Regions from separate parts of the Micromonospora sp. WMMD1219 genome, predicted to be linked through region 1. Evidence: predicted binding sites of a transcription regulator. Region 1 holds the regulator's gene; the other holds the start of a gene.
The links. The regulator HrcA, encoded in region 1, represses chaperone genes, less so after heat shock. The targets are predictions, from matches to a motif close to GGTTNGCACNCTCNNNNNGAGNGTGCNAACC.
Positions count from the first base shown of each region.

Region 2: the regulator HrcA is predicted to act here: its motif matches at 3,788-3,818, upstream of groES (co-chaperone GroES).

Region 1 covers NZ_CP186057.1:3,238,996-3,246,821, forward strand. The annotation lists gene ACN27C_RS15660 (carbohydrate ABC transporter permease) at 1-161, shown strand, start outside; gene ACN27C_RS15665 (hypothetical protein) at 176-1,036, opposite strand; gene ACN27C_RS15670 (enoyl-CoA hydratase-related protein) at 1,149-1,934, opposite strand; gene hemW (radical SAM family heme chaperone HemW) at 1,954-3,177, shown strand; gene ACN27C_RS15680 (DUF4870 domain-containing protein) at 3,217-3,861, opposite strand; gene hrcA (heat-inducible transcriptional repressor HrcA) at 4,094-5,116, shown strand; gene dnaJ (molecular chaperone DnaJ) at 5,190-6,335, shown strand; gene ACN27C_RS15695 (16S rRNA (uracil(1498)-N(3))-methyltransferase) at 6,337-7,071, shown strand; gene ACN27C_RS15700 (SDR family NAD(P)-dependent oxidoreductase) at 7,210-7,826, opposite strand, start outside.
Region 2 covers NZ_CP186057.1:2,567,954-2,575,779, forward strand. The annotation lists gene ACN27C_RS12375 (ATP-binding cassette domain-containing protein) at 1-549, opposite strand, end outside; gene ACN27C_RS12380 (sugar ABC transporter substrate-binding protein) at 653-1,756, opposite strand; gene ybaK (Cys-tRNA(Pro) deacylase) at 1,961-2,440, opposite strand; gene ACN27C_RS12390 (THUMP-like domain-containing protein) at 2,497-3,696, opposite strand; gene groES (co-chaperone GroES) at 3,951-4,265, shown strand; gene groL (chaperonin GroEL) at 4,336-5,982, shown strand; gene ACN27C_RS12405 (sulfite oxidase) at 6,106-7,716, shown strand.

The DNA.
Region 1 (7,826 bases):
CGCTGCCGGTCGCGATGACGTTCTTCTTCGGCCGGGACGACACCGCCTGGGGCTCGGTCATGGCCGCGTCCACGCTGTTCACCCTGCCGGTGATCGTCTTCTTCCTGCTGGTGCAGCGCCGGATGGTCTCCGGCCTGGTGGCGGGAGCGGTCAAGGGCTGACCCGGCGGCGCCGGTCAGGCCGCGGCGAACACCTCGGCGCGCACCTCGGTGGTCGGATCGCCCTTCACCCGGGCCCAGGAGCCCTGCTCGGCGGTCCACTCCAGGTTGCCGAAGCGGACCTTCTTCACGCCGTGGTCGTCGGCGTGCGAGACGAGCCAGTGCGCGTACCGCCAGCCGTTGCGGTCGTCGCCGGCCGGCACGGTGAGCGCGGTCAGGTCGGTCGCCGTGGCCAGCCGGGGCAGCCCCCAGTCCAGCGACAGGCTCTCCAGCACGGCGCTGGCGGCGGCCGGGCCGCGCATCGTCGGCGGCGAGCCGACGGTGCAGGCCACCGCGCCGGTCGCGTGGCCGAGCAACGCGCGGGTGAGGACCTCCGACTCGTCCGCCCACTTCTGGTACGCCTCGGGGAACGCCGACCGCTGCACCCGCTGGGCGGCGTCGGTGATCCGCATCCGCTCCCAGCCCTTGACCTTCTTCAGCGCGGCGTAGAACTTGTTCGCCGCGTACCGCGGGTCCTGGATCTCCTCCGGGGTGCCCCAGCCCTGGCTCGGGCGCTGCTGGAACAGGCCGAGCGAGTCGCGGTCGCCGTGGGCGATGTTGCGCAGGTGCGACTCCTGGTGCGCGGTCGCCAGCGCCACCACCACCGCCCGCTCGGGCATCCGGCGCTGCATCCCGATGGCCGCGATGGTGGCCGCGTTCGCCATCTGGTCGGCGCCGAGCACCACCTCGCCGTCCGCCTTCACGGTGCAGGTCCGGCTGGCCAGTGGCAGCCGCAGGTGCTCGCCGAACTGCTTGGTGACGACGTAGACCGCGAGCAGTGCCAGCACGCACACCGCCACCCCAGATGCCACGATCGCCGCTCGCGTCCGCACCCGCACCCCCTGTCCCGACAGTCCGACAAGCGTACGTCCCACCCGCCACGGCGGCTCTCGGCCGACCGGCGGGCCCCACGTCGGCCGCAGGTGGCTCACGCGGGGCCCGCCGCCAACCTCAGTCTTCGGCGGGTACCCAGGCGGCGGGACGCTTCTCCCGGAACGCCATCACGCCCTCGCGCCCCTCGTCGGAGAGGAAGTACCCGGTCGACAGCGCGGCCAACTCGGCGATGTCGGCCCGCAGGTCCGGCCCGGCGGGCCGGCGCAGCAGCTCCTTCGCCCCGGCCAGCGCGCCGGGGGCACCCTTGACCAGCGAGGCGCAGTAGCGCTCGACGGCGGCGTCCAGCTCGTCGGCCGGCACCGCGGCGGTGACCAGGCCGATCTCGGCGGCCCGGCGGCCGTCGAACGTGTCGCCGGTCAGGTACAGCTCGGCGGCGGCCCGCTGACCCAGCCGGGGCAGCACGGTCGCCGAGATCACCGCCGGGATCACCCCGATCCGCACCTCGGTGAACGCGAACGTCGCCTCCTGCGCGCAGACCGCCAGGTCGGCGGCGGCGATCAGGCCCAGCCCGCCGGCCCGGGCCGGCCCGGCCACCTTCGCCACCACCGGCTTCGGGCACTCCCGCACCGCGACGAGCACGTCGCCGAGCATCCCGGCGGGCACCGTCCCGCTGGCGTACGCGGCGGCTGTCTCCTTCAGGTCGGCGCCGGAGCAGAAGACCGGGCCGGTGTGGTCGAGCACGATCGCGCGTACCGCGTCGTCGGCGACCGCGCCGGCCAGCCCGGCCAGCAGCTCGGTCATCAGGGGCGTGGAGAGCGCGTTGCGATTGTGCGGGCTGTGCAGGGTGAGGGTGGTCACCCCACGGGCCGTGGCGACTCGCACGAGAGCGTCCGGAGAGGTCATGCCGGGCACACTAGTGGCCATGCCCGGCGTCCTTCCAGAAGGCGAACCCGTCCCGCGCGACGGATCGCTGCCCGCCACCGCCACTCGCGCCGTCGGCGCGCGCGGCTTCGGCGTGTACGTCCACGTGCCGTTCTGCGCCAGCCGGTGCGGTTACTGCGACTTCAACACGTACACGGCGTCCGAGCTGGGCGGCGGGGCGAGCCGGGAGACGTACGCCGACTCCGTGCTGGCCGAGCTGGAGCTGGCCGCCCGGGTGCTGGGCGACTCGCCGCCGCCCCGGGTCGACACCGTCTTCGTCGGCGGCGGCACGCCCACCCTGCTGCCCGCCGACGACCTGGCCCGGATCCTCGACGGCATCGACCGCGTCTGGGGGCTGGCCGCCGACGCCGAGGTGACCACCGAGGCCAACCCCGAGTCGGTGAGCCCGGAGTCGCTCAAGACGCTGCGGGCCGCCGGGTACACCCGGATCTCGCTGGGCATGCAGTCCGCCGCGCCGGGTGTGCTCGCGGTGCTCGACCGGCGGCACAGCGCGGGCCGGGCCACCGCCGCCGCGCTGGAGGCGCGCGACGCCGGGTTCGAGCACGTGAACCTGGACCTGATCTACGGCACGCCGGGCGAGACGGCCGAGGACTTCGCCGCCTCGCTGGCCCAGGTGGTCGACGCGGGCGTGGACCACGTCAGCGCGTACGCCCTGATCGTGGAGGACGGCACCCGGCTGGCCGCGCGGATGCGCCGCGGCGAGCTGCCGTACCCCTCCGACGACGTGGCGGCGGACCGCTACCTGGCCGCGGAGGCCGCGCTCGGCGAGGCCGGATTCTCCTGGTACGAGGTGTCGAACTGGGCCCGCTCGGCGGCGGCCCGGTGCCGGCACAACCTGCTCTACTGGGCCGGCGCCGACTGGTGGGGCCTGGGCCCGGGAGCGCACAGCCACGTCGGCGGCGTGCGCTGGTGGAACGTCAAGCACCCGAGCGCGTACGCGGCGCGGCTGGCCGAGGGCGTCTCGCCCGCGCTGGCCCGGGAACGGCTCACCGCTGACGAGCAGCACATGGAGGACGTGATGCTGCGGGTGCGGCTCGCCTCCGGCCTGCCGCTGGACGTGCTGGACGCCGCCGGCCGGGCGGGCGCCGAGCGGGCCCGGGACGCCGGGCTGCTCGACGCCGGGGCGTACGCGCGGGGGCTGGTGGTGCTGACGCTGCGCGGCCGGCTGCTGGCCGACGCGGTGGTACGCGACCTGCTGCCGTGACCGGGGCCGGCCGGCCGCCCCCTCGGCCGGCCGGCGGCGTCACTTGGTGAAGCTGTAGCTCATCGGGTAGCGGTAGAGCACGCCGTCGTTCGCCTTGACCCCGCCGATGATCCCGAAGATCAGCGGCACCAGCCAGACCAGCATCGGGACGAAGAACAGGATCCCGCAGGTGATGATCGTGATCACCCAGGCGAGCACGCCGGCGATGGCCCAGGTGATCTGGAAGTTCAGCGCCGCGACGGCGTGCGCGCGGACCGTCGGCGACTGCTGGCCCCGGCTCATCAGCGCGATGAGCGGAGCGACCCAGCCGAGCAGGCCACCGCCGACGATGACGCCCACGGCGCCACCGAAGTGCGACACCAGCGCCCAGGTCTTGTCGTCGTTGTTGGCGTACGCGGCGGGGCCGTACCCGCCACCGGCGGGGTAGCCGCCGCCGTAGCCCGGCGTGCCGCCCGGCGGGGGGTAACCACCGGGGGGCGGGTAGCCGCCCGGCGGAGGTTGGCCGCCCGGAGGCGGGTAGCCACCCGGGGGCGGATAGTCACCGGGCGGGGGATAGCCGCCCGCGCCCGGCGCGCCGGACAGTGGAGCGGTGGGCGGTTCACCGGCCGGCGAGCCGTAGGGCGCCGACGGGTCGGGCTGGGGGCCGGAGTCCCCTGCCCCGGGAGGGCGAGGAGGTTCTGTCATGGTCGCCACGGTAGGTGCACCGGGCAACCCGCACCAGAGCGACACAGACCGACGATGACCAGCTTTTCGGCCCTGGTGGGCGGTGCTGTGTGGCGGGCCGCACCGCAGGTCCGTCAGGCGATCATCGCATCGGTGGGGGTGCCGACGTAGACTGGCACTCGCTACAGTCGAGTGCCAGCCGCCCGGCGGATGCCGCGCGCCGGCCGGACCGAGGTGCGTCAGGAGGTGGGGAATGGGTCTCGACGACCGCAAACTCGCCGTGCTGCGCGCCATCGTCGAGGACTACGTCGCCACGCAGGAGCCGGTCGGCAGCAAGGCCCTGGTCGAGCGGCACCAGCTCGGCGTCTCGCCGGCCACGGTGCGCAACGACATGGCGGTGCTGGAGGAGGAGGGCTACATCCGGCAGCCGCACACCAGCGCCGGCCGGGTGCCCACCGACCGCGGCTACCGCCTCTTCGTCGACCGGCTCTCCCGGGTCAAGCCGCTCAGCCCGGCCGAGCGCCGGGCGATCGAACGCTTCCTGGTCGGCGCCGTCGACCTGGACGACGTGGTGCACCGTACGGTCCGGCTGCTCGCCCAGCTCACCCGGCAGGTCGCCGTGGTGCAGTACCCGAGCCTGGCCCGCTCCAAGGTGCGCCACCTGGAGCTGGTGCCGATCTCCACCACCCGGCTGATGGTCGTCATGATCGCCGACACCGGCCGGGTCGAGCAGCGGCTGGTGGAGCTGCCCGCCCCGGTGCCCGCCGACGACGTGACCGACCTGCGCCGGCTGGTGAACGAGAAGCTCGTCGGCAGCCAGCTCGCCGAGACGCCGCCGCTGGTGCAGGCGCTCGTCGACGAGTCGGCGCCGCATCTGCGCCCGGCCATGACCACGCTCTCCACCGTGCTGCTGGAGACGCTCGTGGAACGGCACGAGGAGCGCCTCGCGCTGGCCGGCCAGGCCAACCTCACCCGGGGTGGCCTGCTCGACTTCCAGGGTTCGCTGCGGCCCATCCTGGAGGCGCTCGAAGAAGAGGTCGTGCTGCTCAAGCTGATCGGCGAGACCGAGCCGAGCACCACCCGGGTGCTCATCGGCGACGAGAACGAATACGACAACCTGCGGGCCGCCTCGGTGGTCAGCACCGGCTACGGACCGGGCAGCACGATCGTCGGCGGACTCGGCGTGCTCGGGCCGACCCGGATGGACTACCCCGGCAATATCGCCATGGTGAGGGCCGTGGCACGCTACGTGGGCGAACTGCTGGCCCAGAACTGACCAGTCAGGGCCGACGGCCGGTTCCGGCCGACGACCGGAGCGACGCGAGACGAACATGAGGACACCTAACGCAGTGGCCAGGGACTACTACGGCATTCTCGGCGTGAGCCGGGACGCCTCCGACGACGAGATCAAGCGCGCCTACCGCAAGCTGGCGCGGCAGTTCCACCCGGACGTCAATCCGGACCCGGAGGCTCAGGAGAAGTTCAAGGACATCAACGCCGCGTACGAGGTCCTCTCGGACGACCGGAAGCGGCAGATCGTCGACCTGGGCGGCGACCCGCTCGCCCCGGGCGGCGGTGGCGCGGGCGGTCCCGGCGGCCCGGGCGGCGCCGGTCCGTTCGTCGGCTTCCAGGACATCATGGACGCGTTCTTCGGCGGCGCCGCGGGCGGCAGCCGGGGCCCGCGTCCGCGTACCCGCCCCGGCGCGGACGCGATCCTGCGCCTGGAACTGGACCTCAACGAGACCGCGTTCGGCGTCGAGGCGCCGATCACCGTCGACACCGCGGTGCTCTGCACCACCTGCTCCGGCGCCGGCACCGCCGCCGGCACCCACCTGGCCACCTGCGAGGCGTGCGGCGGCCGCGGCGAGGTGCAGTCGGTGCAGCGGACCTTCCTCGGCCAGGTGGTCTCGGCCCGGCCCTGCACCGTCTGCCAGGGCTACGGCACCACCATCCCGCACCCCTGCCCGACCTGCGCCGGCGACGGCCGGGTGCGTACCCGCCGTTCGCTGACCGTCAAGATCCCGGCCGGGGTCGAGGACGGCATGCGGATCCGCCTGGCCCAGCAGGGCGAGGTCGGCCCGGGCGGCGGCACCGCCGGCGACCTCTACGTCGAGATCCACGAGCGGCCGCACGACGTCTACTCCCGCAAGGGCGACGACCTGCACTGCCGGGTGACGGTGCCGATGACCGCCGCCGCGCTCGGCACCCGGCTGACCATCAAGACGCTGGACAGCGAGGAGACGGTCGACGTCAAGCCCGGCACCCAGCCCGGCAGCACGCTGCGGCTGCGCGCCCGGGGCGTACCGCACCTGCGCGGCACCGGCCGGGGTGACCTCTACGTGCACCTGGACGTGCGTACCCCGACCAAGCTCGACGCCGACCAGGAGCGGATGCTGCGCGACTTCGCCAAGACGCGCGGCGAGGAGGTCGCCGAGCTGACCAAGCAGGGCGGCTTCTTCTCCCGGATGCGCGACGCCTTCAACGGGCACGCCTGAGGTGTCCGCGCCGCTGTTCCTGGTCGACGCGCTGCCCACCGGTGACACGCTGACGCTGGACGGCCCGGAGGGCCACCACGCGGCCACCGTGCAGCGGCTGCGCGTCGGCGAGGAACTGGTGCTCGCCGACGGCCGGGGCGGCACCGCCGCCGCGGTGGTCACCGCCGTCGGCCGCGGCACGCTCGACCTGCGGCTCACCAGCCGGGGGTACGCGGACGCTCCGGTGCCCCGGCTGGTCGTGGTGCAGGGCATCGCCAAGGGCGACCGGGGTGAACTCGCCGTGCAGGCGATGACCGAGGTCGGGGTGGACGAGATCGTGCCCTGGGCGGCGTCCCGCTCGGTGGCGCAGTGGCGCGGTGAGCGGGGCGAACGGGCCCGGCAGAAGTGGGTCGCCACCGCCCGGGAGGCGGCCAAGCAGGCCCGCCGCCCGTGGCTGCCGGTGGTGGCCGGCGCGCCGGACGAGTCCACCGTCTCGGTGGCCCGCCGGATCGCCGGGGCGGCCGGCGCGTACGTGCTGCACGAGGGCGCGCAGGACCGGCTGACCACCGTCGACCTGCCGGCGGCCGGCGAGATCGTCCTGGTGGTCGGCCCGGAGGGCGGCATCGCCGACCACGAGCTGGCCGCGTTCGCCGAGGCGGGCGCCCGCACGGTCCGCCTGGGCCCGTCCGTCCTGCGCACGTCCACGGCAGGCGTGGCAGCCCTGACGGTCCTGGCCACCCGCCTGACCCACTGGTAACCCGCGCGCCCTGTTCTCGCGGCCGCGCCCCCGCCCTTACCGTCGCGTCGATCTTGCAGCTTGGGCCCTCGGTGTGCCCCTTTTGCAGGGCTTTGTCAGGGCCGAAAGTGCAAGATCGCCGGAGGTCAGGGGCGGGGGTCAGGAGCGGAGGTAGGAGGCGCCGTTGAGGTCGATGATGGTGCCGGACGCCCACTCGGCCTCGGGGCTGGCCAGCCAGTGCACCGCCGCGGCGATCTCCGCCGGCCGGGCCACACGCTGGAACGGGGACTGGGCGCGTACCGCCTCGCCCCGCTCGCTCTTCAGGTGCTCGTTGGTCATGTCGGTCTCCACGAAGCCGGGCGCCACGCAGGCCACCCCGATGCCGTACGGCGCCAGCGCCACCGCCAGCGACTGGGCCATCGCGTTCATCCCGGCCTTGCTGGCCCCGTACGCCGGATTCGCCGGCTCACCCCGGAACGCGCCCCGGGACGACACGTTCACGATCCGGCCGCCGCGTTCGCGCATGTGCTGCGCGGCGCACCAGGCGGCGTTCGCGGCGCCGACCAGGTTGGTGTCGAGCACCTCACGCCAGCGCGCCCGCCACTGCTCGTAGCTGCTCTCGAAGACCGGGTGCGGGGGATCGGCCGGCCCGAACACCCCGGCGTTGTTCACGAGTACGTCGAGGCCGCCGAGTCGCTGGGCCGCCTCGTCCACCATGGTCCGTACCGCGTCGGCGTCGGCCAGGTCGGCGCGGACCACCACGTGCCCGTCACCCG
Region 2 (7,826 bases), 670 kb from region 1:
CACCTGGGCGGTCTGCGCGACGCCGAGCGCGGCGGTCGGCTCGTCCAGGATGACGAGCCTGCTGTTCCAGAGCACGGCCTTGGCGATGGCGACGGTCTGCCGCTGGCCGCCGGAGAGGCTGGCCACGTGCTGGCGCAGCGACTTCACGGTGCGCACGCTCAGGCCGGCGAGCGTCTCGGCGGCCATCTGCTCCATGGTCGGCTCGTCGAGCACGATGCCGCTGCGCTTCTCCCGGCCGAGGAACATGTTCTGCACGATGTCGAGGTTGTCGCAGAGCGCGAGGTCCTGGTAGACGACCTCAATCCCGAGCGCGGCGGCGTCGCGGGGGCTGTTGATGGTCACCGGCCTGCCGTCGAAGAGGAACTCGCCGGCGTCGGTGGGGTGGATGCCGCTGATGCACTTGACCAGGGTCGACTTGCCGGCGCCGTTGTCGCCGACGAGCGCGGTCACCTCGCCGGGGTGCGCGGCGAAGGCGACGTCACGCAGCACCTGGACGGGACCGAAGCTCTTGTCGATCCCGCGTAGCTCCAGCAGGGGGGTTGCGGACACGGGGTTCTCCTTTGGGCGGAGGGAGGTCTCGGATCCCGTCCGGCGCGGGCGCCGCCCGGCACGGGTCTCCCCGTGCCGGGCGGCGCCGCCTGAGGCGGGTGGGTCAGCTCACGCCGGCGTCGGTGCAGAGCTTGGCGAACGCACCGGTGCAGAGCTCTTCCTTGGTGACGTAGCCGTCGGCCACCACGTCCTTGACGTTGTCCTTGTAGATGGCCTTGGGCTCCAGCAGCACGGCCGGCACGTCCCGGTTGCCCTCCGGGTCCTTGACCGTCTGGCCGGTGTCCTTCCGCTCGCCCTTTGCGAGGGCGATGGCCAGCTCGGCGGCGGCGTCCGCCTCCTTCTTGACCGCCTTGTAGACGGTCATGCACTGGTCACCGGCGAGGATGTTCTGCAGGCCCTCCTTGGTGGCGTCCTGACCGGTCACCGGGACCTTGCCGTTGAGCTTGTTCTTCTTCAGCACCGAGATGGCCGCGTTGCCGAGACCGTCGTTGGCGGCGAGCACGCCGTCGATCTTGCCGCCGGCCTTGGTCATCTGCTGCTCGAAGATCGTGGCGGCCTGCGCGTTGTCCCAGGCCGGCACCGGGTCGTCGGCGACCTTGGTGTATTCCTTCGAGTCGAACTTCGGCTTGAGCACCGAGTCGTACCCGTTCTTGAACAGGGTGGCGTTGTTGTCGGTCGGCGAGCCGTTGAGGTACGCGATCGACGGGTTCTTGACGCCCTTGTCGGTCAGGCACTTGCTCAGGCCCTCGCCCTGGAGCTTGCCGACCGCCTCGTTGTCGAAGCTGACGTAGTACTGGGCGGAGCCGCCCAGGGTCAGCCGGTCGTAGTCGATGGTCGCGACGCCCTGCGACTTGGCCTTGTCGAGCACGGCCTTGCCGGTGCCGGAGTCCAGGTTGACGATCATCAGGACGTTGACGCCGCTGGTGATCATCTGGTCGGCGATGGTCTGGAACGCGGTCTTGTCGTTCTGCGCGTTCTGGATGTCGGACTCGACGCCGGCCGCGTCGAACGCCGCCTTGAGGTACTTGCGGTCCGCGCCCTCCCAGCGGGCGGAGGACTTGCTGTCCGGCAGGATCACGCCGATCTTCGGCTTCTTGGCGTTGGAGCCGCCGGCCTCGTCGGAAGAACCGCCGTTGTCACCACAGGCGGCCATGCTGCCGGTCGCGAGGAGACCGACGGCCGCGAAGGTGAGGAAGCCCTTGCGCATGTGCAGGGTCCTTTCGGAGGTGGGGGAGTGGTGATGTTTTGTTGTGTCCGGCAACGTATTCCCCGCTTCCCATGCGCCGCAAGACTGCCGAGGTCAGAAGTTTGTTGGCGGCGGTAACAATTCAGCAACGCGGTTGTCACCCGCGGGACACCACCGGGAGAGCGCGTTCCGGGAACGCTCCCACACGTACCGTCACGACCCCGCTCAGGTGGCGGCGATCGATGCCGTCGTCGCCCCGGTGAGCGCCACCAGATCCGTCGGCGCGAGCTGCACCTGCAACCCCCGGCGGCCCGCCGAGACGTACACCGTCGGGTGCGCCAGCGCGGAGGCGTCGATGACAGTCGGTAGCCGCTTGCGCTGCCCGAGCGGGCTGATGCCGCCGCAGACGTATCCGGTCGCCCGCTCGGCGGTCGTCCGGTCCGCCATGGTGGCCCGCTTGCCACCCGCTGCGGCGGCGAGCGCCTTCAAATCCAGCTCGCCGGTCACCGGCACCACCGCCACCGTCAGCCCGCCGTCGACCTCGGTGACGAGCGACTTGAAGACGCGCTCCGGCGCCACCCCGAGCGCGGTCGCCACGAGCGCGCCGTAGTTCGGCGCGTCCGGCGACACGTCGTAGGTGTGGGTGCTGTGGGCGATCTTCCGCTTGCTCAGCAACGCGATCGCCGGAGTGCCGGGGCCTGCCATGGGCGTCAAGCTAGCCCGGCCGTCGGCCGACCGCGAGCCGAAACCGCGCGCCGGGGTCAGCCGCCGGCCGGAACCGGCCGGCAGACGAGCACCATGGGGGCGCCGGCCACCCGGGTCAGCGCCAGGCCGGCCGCCTCGTCGCCGGACAGCCGCAGGTCGCGGCGCAGCTTCTCCGGCTCCAGCGCCGACCCGCGCTTGCGGATCTCGACCCGGCCGACCCGCCGCTCCCGCAGCAGGGCGCGCAGCCGCTTCAGCGAGAACGGCAGCACGTCGGTGATCTCCAGGCAGCGGGCGAACGGGGTGGGCCGGGCCTCGTCGCCGTACAGGTAGGCGATCGACGCGTCGGCGAGCGTGGCGTCCAGGTCGGTGGCCAGCTCGGCGACCAGGTGCGCGCGCACCACCGCCGGATCCGGGTCGTAGAGGAACCGCCGGACCGGTCCCACCGGCGCCTCCTGCGCGCCCGTGCCGGTGAGGAGCGATACCGCGTCGTCGCGCTCGCGCAGCACCGTGGCGCGGCGCGGGACCTCGGCCAGCTCGCCGCACCACAGCGCCGCCTCGACCAGGTCGCCGTCCACGCTCACCCACTCCGCCTCGGCGCCGCCCGGGATGAGCGCGTGGTCCAGCCCGGGCGCCACCTTCACCACCGTGCGCGGCACCCGCGTGGCCAGGCCGGTGACGAAGTCCCACGGCGGCGAGTAGGCGTTCGGGTCGAAGACGCGCCGCCCGGTGCCCGCCCGCCGCCGGGCCGGATCGCAGAACACCGCGTCCACCCCGGTCACGTCGAACGCCGTGGCGTCACCGCAGGAGACCGTCACCAGATCGGCGAGCCCGGCCGCTTCGGCGTTCGCAGCGGCCATCGTGGCGGTCACCGGGTCGGCCTCCACCGCGTACACCCGGATGCCGGCGCGGGCCGCGGCGAGCGCGTCGGCCCCCAGGCCGCACCCCAGGTCGGCCAGCGTGGTCACGCCCGCGGCGCGCAGCCGCGCCGCGCGCCGGTCGGCGACCACGCGGCGGGTCGCCTGCTCCAGCCCCGCCCGGGTGAGGAACATCCCGGCCGCCGCCGCGCCGAACTTGCCGGCCGCCCGGCGGCGCAGCTCGGCCTGGGTGAGCGCCGCCGCCGCGAGCCCGCCGGGAAGGCCGGCCGAGCGCAGCGCGGCCGCCGCCGCCAGCGGGTCGCCGCCGGCCACCCGCTCGGCCGCGGCGAGCGCCGCCGACCCCTCGGGGGTACGCAGCGCGGCGAGCTGGTCGAGATCCACGCGCTCATTCTCCCGGCCCGGTTCCGGCGCGACACGGAGGGCGACGCGTTGGCACTCTCCTTGACGGAGTGCTAGCCGAGGAATAACCTGCGATTAGCACTCTCACCCTGAGGGTGCCAACACCCGAGCCTCGTGCCCGGGGGTTGAGCGCCAGGCGGACCGGCACCCGCGACGACGGCCCCGCCCGGTGGCATGTGGCAGATTGACGCTGGTCGGCATGCCGGCCGGCAACGACACCAAGTACCCGGGAGGGTATGCCCGTGACTACCGCGACCAAGGTTGCGATCAAGCCGCTCGAGGACCGCATCGTGGTCCAGGCGAACGAGGCCGAGACCACCACCGCCTCGGGCATCGTGATCCCCGACACCGCCAAGGAGAAGCCGCAGGAGGGCACCGTCCTCGCTGTCGGCCCGGGCCGGATCGACGACAAGGGCAACCGCGTGCCGATCGACGTGAAGGTCGGCGACACCGTCCTCTACTCGAAGTACGGCGGCACCGAGGTCAAGTACGCCGGCGAGGAGTACCTGGTGCTCTCCGCCCGCGACGTCCTCGCGGTCATCGAGAAGTAAGCAACCGATCAGTGTCGTTGCCCCGGTCCGGCTCGCCGGGCCGGGGCAACGTCGCTTCGAAGGGATACTGATGGCGAAGATCCTCAGCTTCTCGGACGACGCCCGGCACCTGCTCGAGCACGGTGTCAACGCCCTCGCGGACGCGGTGAAGGTCACCCTCGGCCCGCGCGGGCGCAACGTCGTCCTGGACAAGAAGTTCGGTGCGCCCACGATCACCAACGACGGCGTGACCATCGCCAAGGAGATCGAGCTCACCAACCCGTACGAGAACCTCGGCGCGCAGCTGGTCAAGGAGGTGGCGACCAAGACCAACGACGTCGCCGGCGACGGGACCACCACCGCCACCGTGCTGGCCCAGGCCATGGTCCGCGAGGGCCTGCGCAACGTGGCCGCCGGCACCAACCCGACCGGCCTGAAGCGCGGCATCGACGCGGCGGCCGCCAAGGTCTCCGAGGCGCTGCTCGGCAAGGCCGTCGAGGTCGCCGGCAAGGAGTCGATCGCGCACGTCGCGACCGTCTCCGCGCAGGACGCCGCGATCGGCGAGCTGATCGCCGAGGCGATGGAGAAGGTCGGCCGCGACGGCGTCATCACCGTCGAGGAGGGCTCCGCGCTCACCACCGAGCTGGAGGTGACCGAGGGTCTGCAGTTCGACAAGGGCTTCATCTCGCCGAACTTCGTCACCGACCTGGAGGCGCAGGAGGCGGTCCTGGAGGACCCGTACATCCTGATCACCACCCAGAAGATCTCGGCGATCGAGGAGCTGCTGCCGCTGCTGGAGAAGGTCCTCCAGAACAACAAGCCGCTGCTCATCGTCGCCGAGGACGTCGAGGGCCAGGCCCTGTCCACGCTGGTGGTCAACGCGCTGCGCAAGACCGTCAAGGTCTGCGCCGTCAAGGCCCCCGGCTTCGGCGACCGCCGCAAGGCGATGCTCCAGGACATGGCGATCCTGACCGGCGCCGAGCTGGTCGCCCCGGAGCTGGGCTACAAGCTCGACCAGGTCGGCCTGGAGGTGCTCGGCACCGCCCGCCGCGTCGTGGTCGACAAGGAGAACACCACTGTCGTCGACGGTGGCGGGCAGGCCTCCGAGGTCGCCGACCGGGTCGCGCAGATCCGCAAGGAGATCGAGGCCTCCGACTCCGAGTGGGACCGGGAGAAGCTGGCCGAGCGGCTGGCGAAGCTCTCCGGCGGCATCGCCGTGATCAAGGTCGGCGCGGCCACCGAGGTCGAGATGAAGGAGCGCAAGCACCGCATCGAGGACGCCATCGCCGCGACCAAGGCCGCGGTCGAGGAGGGTACGGTCCCGGGTGGCGGCGCCGCCCTGGCCCAGATCCTGCCGGTGCTCGACGACGACCTGGGCTTCACCGGTGACGAGAAGGTCGGCGTCTCGATCGTGCGCAAGGCGCTCGTCGAGCCGCTGCGCTGGATCGCGCAGAACGCCGGCCACGACGGCTACGTGGTGGTGGAGAAGGTCGTCGGCCAGGACTGGGGCCACGGCCTCGACGCCGCCACCGGCGAGTACGTCGACCTGGCCAAGTCCGGCATCATCGACCCGGTGAAGGTGACCCGCAACGCGGTCAGCAACGCCGCCTCGATCGCCGGCCTGCTGCTCACCACCGAGAGCCTCGTGGTGGAGAAGCCGGCCGAGCCGGAGCCGGCCGCCGCCGGTGGGCACGGCCACTCGCACGGTCACGGCCACCAGCACGGCCCGGGCTTCTGACCCGAGGAGCACGCCCGACGTCAGGGCACACCGCCGACCCGGTGGTGTGCCCTGACGCGTATCTGCTTACGGAACGCTGACGACATTGGCAGCCGGCCCGGCGGGTCGACCAGACTGGACGCCGTGAGCACCCTCTCCCGCCGCCGCGCGGCGACGGCCGGTGTCGTCGCCACCGTGGTGGCCCTCGGCACCGCCGAACCCGTGGCGGTCCTGACCGGTCCCCGGTCCGCTCCGCTCGTCGCCGTCGGCGGACTCGTCGTCGACCTGGTCCCCGAGCCGCTCAAGCAGTTCGCCATCGACGTCTTCGGCACGTACGACAAGATCGCCCTGCTGGTCGGGACCGCACTGCTGCTGGCCGCCTTCGGTGCGCTGCTCGGCCTGGCGGCGGCCCGGCGGCTGGTGATCGGCCTGGCCGGGGTCGCCGCGTTCACGGTGCTCGGCGTCGCCGCCGCGCTGACCCGGGCCGGAGCGAACGCGTTCGACGCGCTGCCCTCCCTGGTCGGCGGCGGACTCGGCGCGCTGACGCTCTGGGCCTTCGTGGCCGGACCGCTGAGCGCCGATCGGGCACCCCGCGCCACGCCGCCGTCCGCGCCGCCCCCGGCGGTCGCCGCGCTCGCCCGCGAGGGGGAGACCCCCGGCGGCTGGGAGCCGGTCCGGCACGACGACGCGGAGTCGCGGCGGCGGTTCCTGCGTGGCGCCGGGCTGCTCACGGGCGCGGCGGCGGTGGCCGGGCTGGGCGGGCACTGGCTGGCCGGCCGGCGCGGCGTGTCGGCGGCCCGGGAGGCGGTGACGCTGCCCGCCCCGGCCGCCCCCGCACCGCAGGTGCCGGCCGGAGCGGACCTGTCGCTGCCCCGGCTCGCGCCGTACGTCACACCGAACCGGGAGTTCTACCGGATCGACACCGCGCTCGTGGTGCCGCAGGTCGATCCGGCCACCTGGCGGCTGCGCATCCACGGTCGGGTGCGCAACCCGATCGAGCTGAGCTTCGACGACCTGCTGGCCCGTCCGATGGTCGAGCGGTACGTGACGCTCGCCTGCGTCTCCAACGAGGTGGGCGGCGACCTGATCGGCAACGCGCGGTGGCTCGGCGTACCGATCAAGGAACTGCTCGACGAGGCCGGCCCGCTCGACGGCGCGGACCAGGTGGTCGGGCGCGCGGTGGACGGCTGGACCTGCGGCACGCCGACGTCGGTGCTGCGCGACGGGCGGGACGCCCTGCTCGCGGTCGGCATGAACGGCGAGCCGCTGCCGATCCAGCACGGCTTCCCGGTGCGGATGGTGGTGCCCGGCCTCTACGGGTACGTGTCGGCCTGCAAGTGGCTCACCGAGCTGGAGCTGACCAGCTTCGCCGACTTCGACGCCTACTGGGTGCCGCGCGGCTGGTCCGCGCAGGGCCCGATCAAGACGCAGTCCCGGATCGACACGCCCCGGCCCCGCAGCCGCCCGGCCGCCGGCCCGGTGACGGTGGCGGGTGTGGCGTGGGCGCAGCACCGTGGCATCCGCCGCGTCGAGGTACGCGCCGACGGCGGCCCGTGGCAGGAGGCGACGCTCGCCCCGGCGGTGTCGGCTGACACCTGGGTGCAGTGGTCCTGGCGGTGGGACGCGACGCCGGGCGAGCACACGCTCCAGGTCCGGGCGACCGACACGGCGGGCGAGACCCAGACGGAACAGCGCGCCCCGGTCGCCCCCGACGGCGCGACCGGCTGGCACACAGTGCGGGTCACGGTCACCTGACGACCGCCCCACCCCGAAAGATCAACACCAGCTCCCCGAAGTGGTGGCATCAGAGGTTCCGCGATATGGCCACTTCGCCGAACTGGTGTTGATCACGCGAGGGCCGGGAC